DNA from 4 places in the Photobacterium makurazakiensis genome. Region 3 is predicted to be linked to each of the others. Evidence: predicted binding sites of a transcription regulator. Region 3 holds the regulator's gene; each other region holds the start of a gene.
The links. Region 3 encodes CRP, which controls carbon source genes, mostly activating them, when cyclic AMP is high. Its sites were predicted from a motif close to TGTGANNNNNNTCACA; they were not measured.
Positions count from the first base shown of each region.

Region 1 (2,211 bases), on a different contig from region 3:
CTAATCAATTACCTCGATCTCTTACAAACCAACGCATTAACTATTTTACTAAGTACGCTTGGCAGTAGCATTATCGTCTTTGTTGTGATTGGTCTTACTGTGCAGTACAAGGAAAAGCAATGATCTGGCTACTCACCACGTTAGTGGTCTTTTACACTGCTCGCTATATCTCAAAGCACCTTCAACACCCTATCGTTAATCCGTTGCTAATATGCCTTGTGATTATCATTCCATTGCTCATGTGGCTAGAGGTACCTTATGAAACCTATTTTGAGCAAAATAAGTGGTTAAACGCCCTATTAGAGCCCGCTGTTGTGGCCCTTGCTTTTCCGCTTTATGAGCAACTTTCACAAATTAGGCAAAAATGGAAAGTCATTCTTTCAGCCTGTTTCGTCGGCAGTGTTTTGTCTATGCTTACAGGAGCAGGGATTGCATTATTACTTGGTGCTGATTTAGAACTAACAGCCAGTATTTTACCCAAATCGGTTACGACCCCTATTGCAATGGCAGTCGCTGATCAAGTCGGCGGTGTCCCATCGGTTGCAGCCATTATGGTGATTATTGCAGGCTTATTTGGAGCTGTTTTAGGCTACCCACTATTTCGACTACTCGGTATTAAAGCGCCAATCGCAAAAGGGTTAACCATGGGCACCGTTTCTCATGCACTTGGAACAGCGAAAGCCGCAGAAGAAAACTACCAAGATGGAGCATTTAGCTCATTAGCTTTAGTGATTTGTGGCGTTATTACATCAATTTTGGCACCCATTGTTTTTCCTACCATTGTTTATCTTTTTGCATAACTGTGTAGGTAATCGAATACAAAGGTAAGGTATTGATTAATAAAGACTCAGAAATTTAAAACCGTGTGAGCCGACTCCCAATAGTGTAACAAGTGCAAACAATGAATCACAAATGAGATGCAGATCACACTATTATTTTATTGCTAAGTCTACAATATTTCTCCATACACAAGACGGAGTGAAAACTCATGCACACTAAAGTAATGGATGCTTTAGGCGCTCTACCCGCTGATCTAGCTTCTGCGATTAAGCCCGTATTAGAATCAGAGACATTTGATGCCACCCTGAGCTCTGAAGTATTTACTCAACTCCTGTCACAAACGCAAATGACTGACAGCGAATTACGTGTCGCTTTACTCCCTCTCGCCGCTGCTTATTCCGTCGCACCAATTTCTAATTTCTATGTTGGTGCCATTGTTCGTGGCCTTTCTGGTACGCTATATTTCGGCGCAAACATGGAGTTTGTTGGCGCATGTTTATCTCAAACTATTCATGCCGAACAATCAGCCATTAGCCACGCTTGGGTGAAAGGTGAAACGGGCATTAAAGACATCACCATCAACTACAGTCCTTGTGGTCACTGTCGCCAGTTCATGAATGAGTTAACAACGGCAAACGAACTTATTGTTCAATTACCAGAACGAGCAGAAAAAACGCTTCAAGAATATCTGCCTGAATCATTTGGCCCTGCTGACTTGAACATTACTGATGCGCTACTTTCTACGGTAAACCACGGTATGACAACCGAAGCAGATGAAGCGCTGGTTAAATTAGCCTGCCAAGCAGCAAACCGTGCACATGCGCCTTATACCAAAAACTTTAGCGGTGTAGCGCTGAAAGCAAGCGACGGTCAAACCTTTATTGGTATGTATGCCGAAAATGCGGCTTTCAACCCTAGCCTACCACCGCTTCAAGTCGCATTGGTTAATATGAACATGGCGGGTTATCCGCTATCTGAAATTACAGAAGTTGCTTTGGTTGAAAAAGCTGATAGTACAATTAGCCACCTATCTGACACGCAAACAACTCTTGAAGCACTAAACCCGGATGTACCGCTGACTTACGTTGCAATTTAAACATTGCGTTTAAAACAGCATGACGATTTTAAACCGCCATTTCGGCGGTTTTTTATTATCAATAAAAGAAATATCTTGTATCTTCATCTAGTAAGCAGGTGTATGATTTTTCGAAAGTTAACTAATTATTTTAAAGCATGTCACATCAACATAACCCGATCCAAGGCGCTAGCTGGATGCTTATTGCAGGTTTGGCCTTCGCCTTAGTCAACAGCATGGCGCAATACGTCAGCATGATTCTGCACATTCCATCTACCACTGTTGCTTTCTTTCAGTATTTTATTGCGCTCGTTGCTATCTTCCCTTGGCTCACAAAACTGGGGCTGCGAAACGCA
Region 1 is NZ_JAKJSJ010000046.1:5,991-8,201, forward strand. Features, by position in the region: gene L4D09_RS19420 (CidA/LrgA family protein) at 1-123, shown strand, start outside; gene L4D09_RS19425 (CidB/LrgB family autolysis modulator) at 120-800, shown strand; gene cdd (cytidine deaminase) at 989-1,876, shown strand; gene L4D09_RS19435 (DMT family transporter) at 2,014-2,211, shown strand, end outside.
Region 1: cdd (cytidine deaminase) is a predicted target of CRP. The motif match lies at 865-880, and genes of this name have one in related genera.

Region 2 (2,211 bases), on a different contig from region 3:
AGATGAATTGCTCACCCAAGATATTATCGCCCTTCCGCTCTATAACGCTGCAACATTGCTACTATCGAGCTCACCCGAAATATTTGGTCAGTATCATAACCGTTTGAAATTCGGCGGTATAAAACTCATTTTAGATGGCACAGTCGAAAAAGAAACGGCATGGTTTGCTATGCCTTACCTCACGACTCAGGCACAAGATCCCGGATGGCGAGGTGAACCCAAGAAGCCCTTTAGCCAATTCAAACAGCGATACAGCGCTGCCATAAACCAAGATTTACAAGTTTTTGTCCATGCTGTTGGCGACGCTGCTATCGATGCTCTTATTCAAGCTGCATATGATTTAAAAATTAATGCCTCGCAAGATAAGCGCCACGTTGTCATCAAGTCACGCTTTATGCGGGTCAACCAACTAACTCATTACGTAAAATTGGGTTTTATCCCAAGCTTCGCTACGGGGCATATTTATTTCTATGGTGATAACGATGCATTAATACTGGGTAAGCAGCGGGCTTACTTTCAAAGCCCCGCACTTTCAGCAAATAATTTAGATATTCGATTTACCAACCACACCAGCAGTGCAGCACATGGAATACATGGCTTGAACAGTATTTGGAGTGCCGTAAGCCGACTCACAAAAGAAGGCAGCATTGCTGGTGCAGATGAGCGGGTCGACATACTCGATGCACTCAAAGCCATTACCATCTATGCCGCCTATCAGTTTTTCGAAGAGGACAATAAGGGCTCCCTTGAACCCGGAAAACTGGCTGACTTAGTGATCTTGTCGCAGAACCCCGTAAAGCTCGCGCCAGGCTTACTGCGTGATGTCCAAATTATCGAAACCATAAAAGAAGGAAAAACACTTTTTAGCCAAGCCAATACCGATTAAATAATGAACATCGCACCCTTTTTTCTCATCATTTCTCCCCTTTCGTCATCAGTAGCCCAATGAAATCCATTACAAGATCACTGCTATACCCTCGTTATTACATGGATTCACCTACAACTAATACAACAATAAAAACAACCACAAACAATTGATATTTAATAAGTTAAAACAAATTTATCACCATGTAATCAGAGTGAATAGCGACATTCACGCAAACGATATCCCTCGCTCTTTCAACACATTTGGTAATCAAGGTGCTATTTTAGAATGGTAGAGAACCGAAGTGTGATCCGGATCGCGAGATTCTGCGTTGCACTTACTTACACTTTCTCCATCAAGTAAAGCAACAATCCGGCCTCTTCGGTAGAAGCCACTGTGAACGCTTTCTCATAATTATTCGTCATTCTAGGAGTTATCTATGGCTACCCCACACATTAACGCAGAACGTGGTGATTTCGCTGAAACCGTACTGATGCCAGGAGACCCACTTCGTGCCAAGTTCATCGCTGAAAACTATCTAGATGACGTAAAACTTGTATGTGATGTACGTAACATGTTTGGTTACACCGGCACATACAAAGGCCAATCTGTTTCAGTGATGGGTCATGGTATGGGTATTCCTTCATGCTCAATCTATGTACACGAATTGATCAAAGACTTCGGTGTGAAGAACATCATCCGTATCGGTAGCTGTGGTGCTGTACATGACGACGTAAAACTAATGGACGTTATCATTGGCTTAGGTGCTTCTACTGACTCTAAAGTTAACCGTATTCGCTTTAACGATCATGATTTCGCAGCTATCGCGGATTACGGCATGCTAGAGACCGCAGTTAACGAAGCTCGCGCTCAAAATGTACCGGTTCGCGTTGGTAACGTATTCTCAGCCGATCTATTCTACAGCCCAGAAGCAGATCTATTCGATAAGATGGAAAAACTTGGCATTTTAGGGGTAGATATGGAAGCTGCGGGCATTTACGGTGTCGCTGCAGAGCTTGGTGCAAAAGCACTGACTATCTTGACGGTTTCGGATCACATCAAGCGTGGTGAAAACCTTAGCGCAGAAGACCGCCAAAAATCGTTTGCTCAAATGATGAATGTCGCACTAGAAACAGCCATTAAACTGTAACCACTTTCGTGGTCAGTACGCCCCGATGTACTGGCCACTTTTTCTCTGTATTATTTTCAAGCAATACCTCTACCATCATCGCTAGATGTTATAGGTATTGCCGAAAATAGGGATGTTAGTGTCAACAAAATGCTTTAGCCTGCTGAACCGCTGCTCAATATTTTGTAAAATGTGGCGTCTTACACAATTTGACGAA
Region 2 is NZ_JAKJSJ010000011.1:218,396-220,606, forward strand. Features, by position in the region: gene L4D09_RS04605 (amidohydrolase) at 1-886, shown strand, start outside; gene deoD (purine-nucleoside phosphorylase) at 1,305-2,015, shown strand.
Region 2: deoD (purine-nucleoside phosphorylase) is a predicted target of CRP. The motif match lies at 1,261-1,276, and genes of this name have one in related genera.

Region 3 (2,211 bases):
GGATAGGCTAGCGGCACCGTTTATCGCATTGGGTTATAAACCTTGTGGTAAGTATCACTTTGAAGCAAAGAAACTTTATGCTGAGCACTTTGAGCATCCAAATCCAAATGCCCCGAAAGTATTCATCAGTGAATTGCTAGTAGGGCAGTTTAGCTCGTTGCTACAGCAAACCGTACGAGAGCTTGTTGATCAAGTACCAGAAGCGGCGATGCGTGATCCTGCCTTCCTGCATGGTGGGCGGCGTTGGGACCTCGATTATGCCACTTATGAGTTGCTGGTAGCAGAAAGCGAATATGCAGGGTGGTTAGCCGCGCACGGTTTTGGTGCCAACCATTTTACAGTCAGTATTAATCAGCTTGAGCAGTTTACTGAGGTCAAAGAGGTAAATCATTTACTTCGTCATAATGGCTTTTCGATCAATGAGTCGGGGGGCGATGTGAAAGGCAGCCCTGAGGTGATGCTAGAGCAATCGGCAACGATTGCTGATACCGTTGATGTTGGCTTTACCGATGGGGTGTTTAGTATCGCGGGAGGGTTTTATGAATTTGCTAAGCGCTATGCTGCACCTGACGGTGAGTTATATCGTGGCTTTGTTGAAGCCTCGGCGGATAAAATCTTCGAAAGCACCCACGTGAAGAAAGACTGATCCGTAGGCGTTAAAGGTGATTAACCCTATAGCCCACTGTAATGAAATACGGTGGGCTTATCGTATGCGATAAGAGTAAAACGTGTTTGGGGAAGGCTAATGGCACAGGCTATCAAGTGGTGTGATCCCGAATTCATGCTTAGTAAGTTGTCCTTTATGGCATGGTGAAGCCGTTTGTTGTTCACAATAGTGACGATGCCCGCTAAAGCCTGTCATCTCTATTGTTGGGGGAAGAGGAGCAATAACGCTCGTATTGCTTGCCGGTAAGCCATTTGCTGAAAAGCGTTCGAGGTCCATATCGATTTCATCCATGTGAATGACGTATTATCACTTACGCCAGATATGCACAATGTAGCACTTGGTGGTGAGGATACAAGGACGAAAAAGTGAGCAATACGGCAAAAATACCATTTCGGTATGAATTCCCGGATCAAAAAAGCCGCCCGAGGCGGCTTTTTACTATCAATGATGGCACGCGAAATTAACGTGTACCGTATACCACGATAGTTTTACCGTGAGCAGAGATTAGGTTCTGCTCTTCCAGCATTTTCAAAATACGACCAACAGTTTCACGAGAACAACCCACGATCTGGCCAATTTCTTGGCGAGTGATCTTGATTTGCATACCGTCAGGGTGCGTCATCGCATCTGGTTGCTTCGCAAGATTTAGAAGTGTCTGAGCGATACGGCCAGTCACATCTAGGAAAGCAAGATCACCTACTTTCTGGCTTGTAACCTGAAGACGGTTTGCCATTTGAGCAGACAAACGCATCAGAATATCAGGGTTAACTTGAATAAGCTGGCGGAATTTCTTGAAAGAAATCTCTGCGACTTCACAAGGGGTTTTTGCTCGAACCCAAGCGGTACGCTCTTGGCCTTCTTCGAACAAGCCTAATTCACCGATAAAGTCACCCTGGTTTAGGTAAGACAAGATCATTTCCTTGCCTTCTTCATCCTTGATTAGGACAGCCACAGAACCTTTAACAATGTAGTAGAGCGTTTCAGCTTTTTCACCCGCATGAATCAAAGTACTCTTTGACGGGTATTTATGAATGTGGCAATGCGAAAGAAACCACTCTAGAGTTGGATCTGTTTGAGGTTTACCTGGAACCATATTACTAACTTCCTCTGTGTTTGTTGCCCAACAACGACGTCCATCAAAAAAGGGCTGGGCCTATACTTGGTGTTCGTCGCTTAGGATATTCAGTCAACAGCTGGGCTGCAAGCTCACGTGAATAATTAGTTCAAAGTTTATCTTTTTTCAGCATGTATTTCTTGATATTGATCTATCGAGAATGGTCATTTAGTAGTCATAAGTGTGCACATGATCACACAGTTGCTATATTGTCACTAATTACCCTATAAGTAGTAAGGAAAAACAAATGCAATCACGAGTGAAATGGGTCGAGAATATGACCTTTTTAGGACAGTCAAATTCTGGCCATAGTGTGGTTATGGATGGCAATGGGGGAGAAAAAGCACCAAGCCCAATGGAGATGGTATTGATGGCGGCTGGGGGGTGTAGCTCGGTTGATGTGGTTGATGGGTTGAAATCAGCTGGGCAG
Region 3 is NZ_JAKJSJ010000013.1:191,875-194,085, forward strand. Features, by position in the region: gene L4D09_RS06450 (DUF1338 domain-containing protein) at 1-646, shown strand, start outside; gene L4D09_RS06455 (hypothetical protein) at 743-943, opposite strand; gene crp (cAMP-activated global transcriptional regulator CRP) at 1,128-1,760, opposite strand; gene L4D09_RS06465 (OsmC family protein) at 2,029-2,211, shown strand, end outside.

Region 4 (2,211 bases), on a different contig from region 3:
ATTGACTATAAAAAACAAATGTCGATTATGGACTTTGAGTTAGAGCTCACTGATTTAGAAGTGCTGAGTAAAGTACTTAAGCGTATTGAACAAGTGAAGGACGTGGCAGAAGCCAAACGCCTACACTAAGATTAAGCCATAAATTTATGAATAAACGGGGAGCCTAGGCGACCCGTTTTTTTTACTTCTAATTTAAAAAAGACATCATCACTATGAACAATGTTTCCCAACCCGCGATTGACCAACTTCTTACCATAATGGCGACATTACGTGACCCAGAGCGAGGCTGCCCATGGGATCGTAAACAGAGCTTTGCCTCGATTGTGCCGCATACGCTTGAAGAAGCCTATGAAGTTGCTGATGCGATTGAACAGCAAAATTGGGACGATGTGAGAGAAGAACTGGGTGATTTATTGTTTCAAATTATTTTTTATTGCCAGCTAGGCAAAGAACAGGGGCTGTTTGATTTTGATGATGTAGTAAATGGTTTGAATGAAAAGCTGACCCGTCGCCACCCCCATGTTTTTGGTGACAGTCAGGCTAGTAGCGAGGCTGAAATCAGCGCTAATTGGGAGGCTGAAAAGGCCAAAGAACGTGAGGAAAAAGCCCAAGATAGCAGTGTGCTTGCCAATATCCCCCTTGCTATGCCCGCATTGGTACGAGCAGATAAAATTCAAAAACGTTGTGCTAAACATGGTTTTGATTGGGATACGCTTGGGCCTGTGGTTGATAAAGTACGCGAAGAAATTGACGAAGTGTTGGAAGAAGTCATCCAAGTGTCACCTGAACAAGGCAGAATCGAAGAAGAAATGGGCGACTTACTGTTTGCAGTTGCCAACTTTAGCCGTCACCTTAGTGTGAAACCTGAGATGGCATTGCAAGGTGCGAATAAAAAATTTGAGCGCCGCTTTCGCGAAGTTGAAAAAACTGTGCTAGAACAAGGGATGCGCCTCGACGACTGCACATTAGAGCAATTAGATGGAATTTGGGACGATGTAAAACTGAGGGAAAAGAAAAGTGCAGATTAACAAGATAAAATGTCATTGCTTGGTTAGTAATAATACTGTTGATAGTCATCTAGTTGAGCTGAATTGATTTGAGACAAAAAAAAACCAAACCGACTGTGATAGTTTTCACGTTGTGGCAATAAAGTGTGTCTGGTATACTAATTTCCCGTCCAGATACTTTTTATATCCTCTATACCAATCTTCCAGGTAAAACATGACGACGAATTACATTTTTGTTACGGGCGGGGTTGTATCCTCACTAGGTAAAGGTATTGCTGCAGCGTCGCTGGCAGCCATTCTAGAAGCGCGTGGTCTTAACGTGACCATGATGAAACTAGACCCTTACATCAACGTTGACCCAGGCACAATGAGCCCGATTCAGCATGGTGAAGTATTCGTTACGGAAGACGGTGCAGAGACTGACCTTGATTTAGGTCACTATGAGCGTTTCATCCGCACCAAAATGACTAAGCGCAATAACTTTACAGCAGGCCGTGTATACGCGGACGTGCTTCGTAAAGAGCGTCGCGGTGACTACCTTGGTGCCACTATTCAGGTTATTCCACACATCACTAACGCAATCAAAGAGCGCGTTATTGCTGGTGCTGAAGGCCATGATGTCGCTATTGTTGAAGTTGGCGGAACGGTAGGTGATATCGAATCACTACCATTCATGGAAGCAATCCGTCAGCTAGCTGTTGAGCTAGGCCGTGAGCGTGCAATGTTTATGCACCTAACACTTGTTCCTTACCTAGCCGCTGCTGGTGAAGTGAAAACGAAGCCAACACAGCACTCTGTGAAAGAACTACTTTCTATCGGTATTCAGCCTGACATCCTTGTATGTCGTTCTGACCGTAATATTCCTGCTAACGAGCGTGCGAAAATCGCATTGTTCTGTAATGTTCAGGAAAAAGCCGTTATTTCAATGAAAGACGTAGATTCTATCTACAAGATCCCACAGCTAATTAAAGCTCAGGGCCTTGATGATCTTGTTTGTCAACGCTTTGGCATTACAGCGCCTGACGCTGATTTGGCTGAGTGGGAACAAGTAATCTACGAAGAAGCAAACCCAACAGCCGAAGTAGTTATCGGTATGGTTGGTAAGTACATCGAGCTACCAGATGCTTATAAGTCAGTAAACGAAGCATTGAAGCACGCAGGCCTGAAAAACCGTCTGTCTGTGAAAATTAAGTATGTTGACTCT
Region 4 is NZ_JAKJSJ010000031.1:62,456-64,666, forward strand. Features, by position in the region: gene relA (GTP diphosphokinase) at 1-129, shown strand, start outside; gene mazG (nucleoside triphosphate pyrophosphohydrolase) at 213-1,028, shown strand; gene pyrG (CTP synthase) at 1,222-2,211, shown strand, end outside.
Region 4: pyrG (CTP synthase) is a predicted target of CRP. The motif match lies at 1,123-1,138, and genes of this name have one in related genera.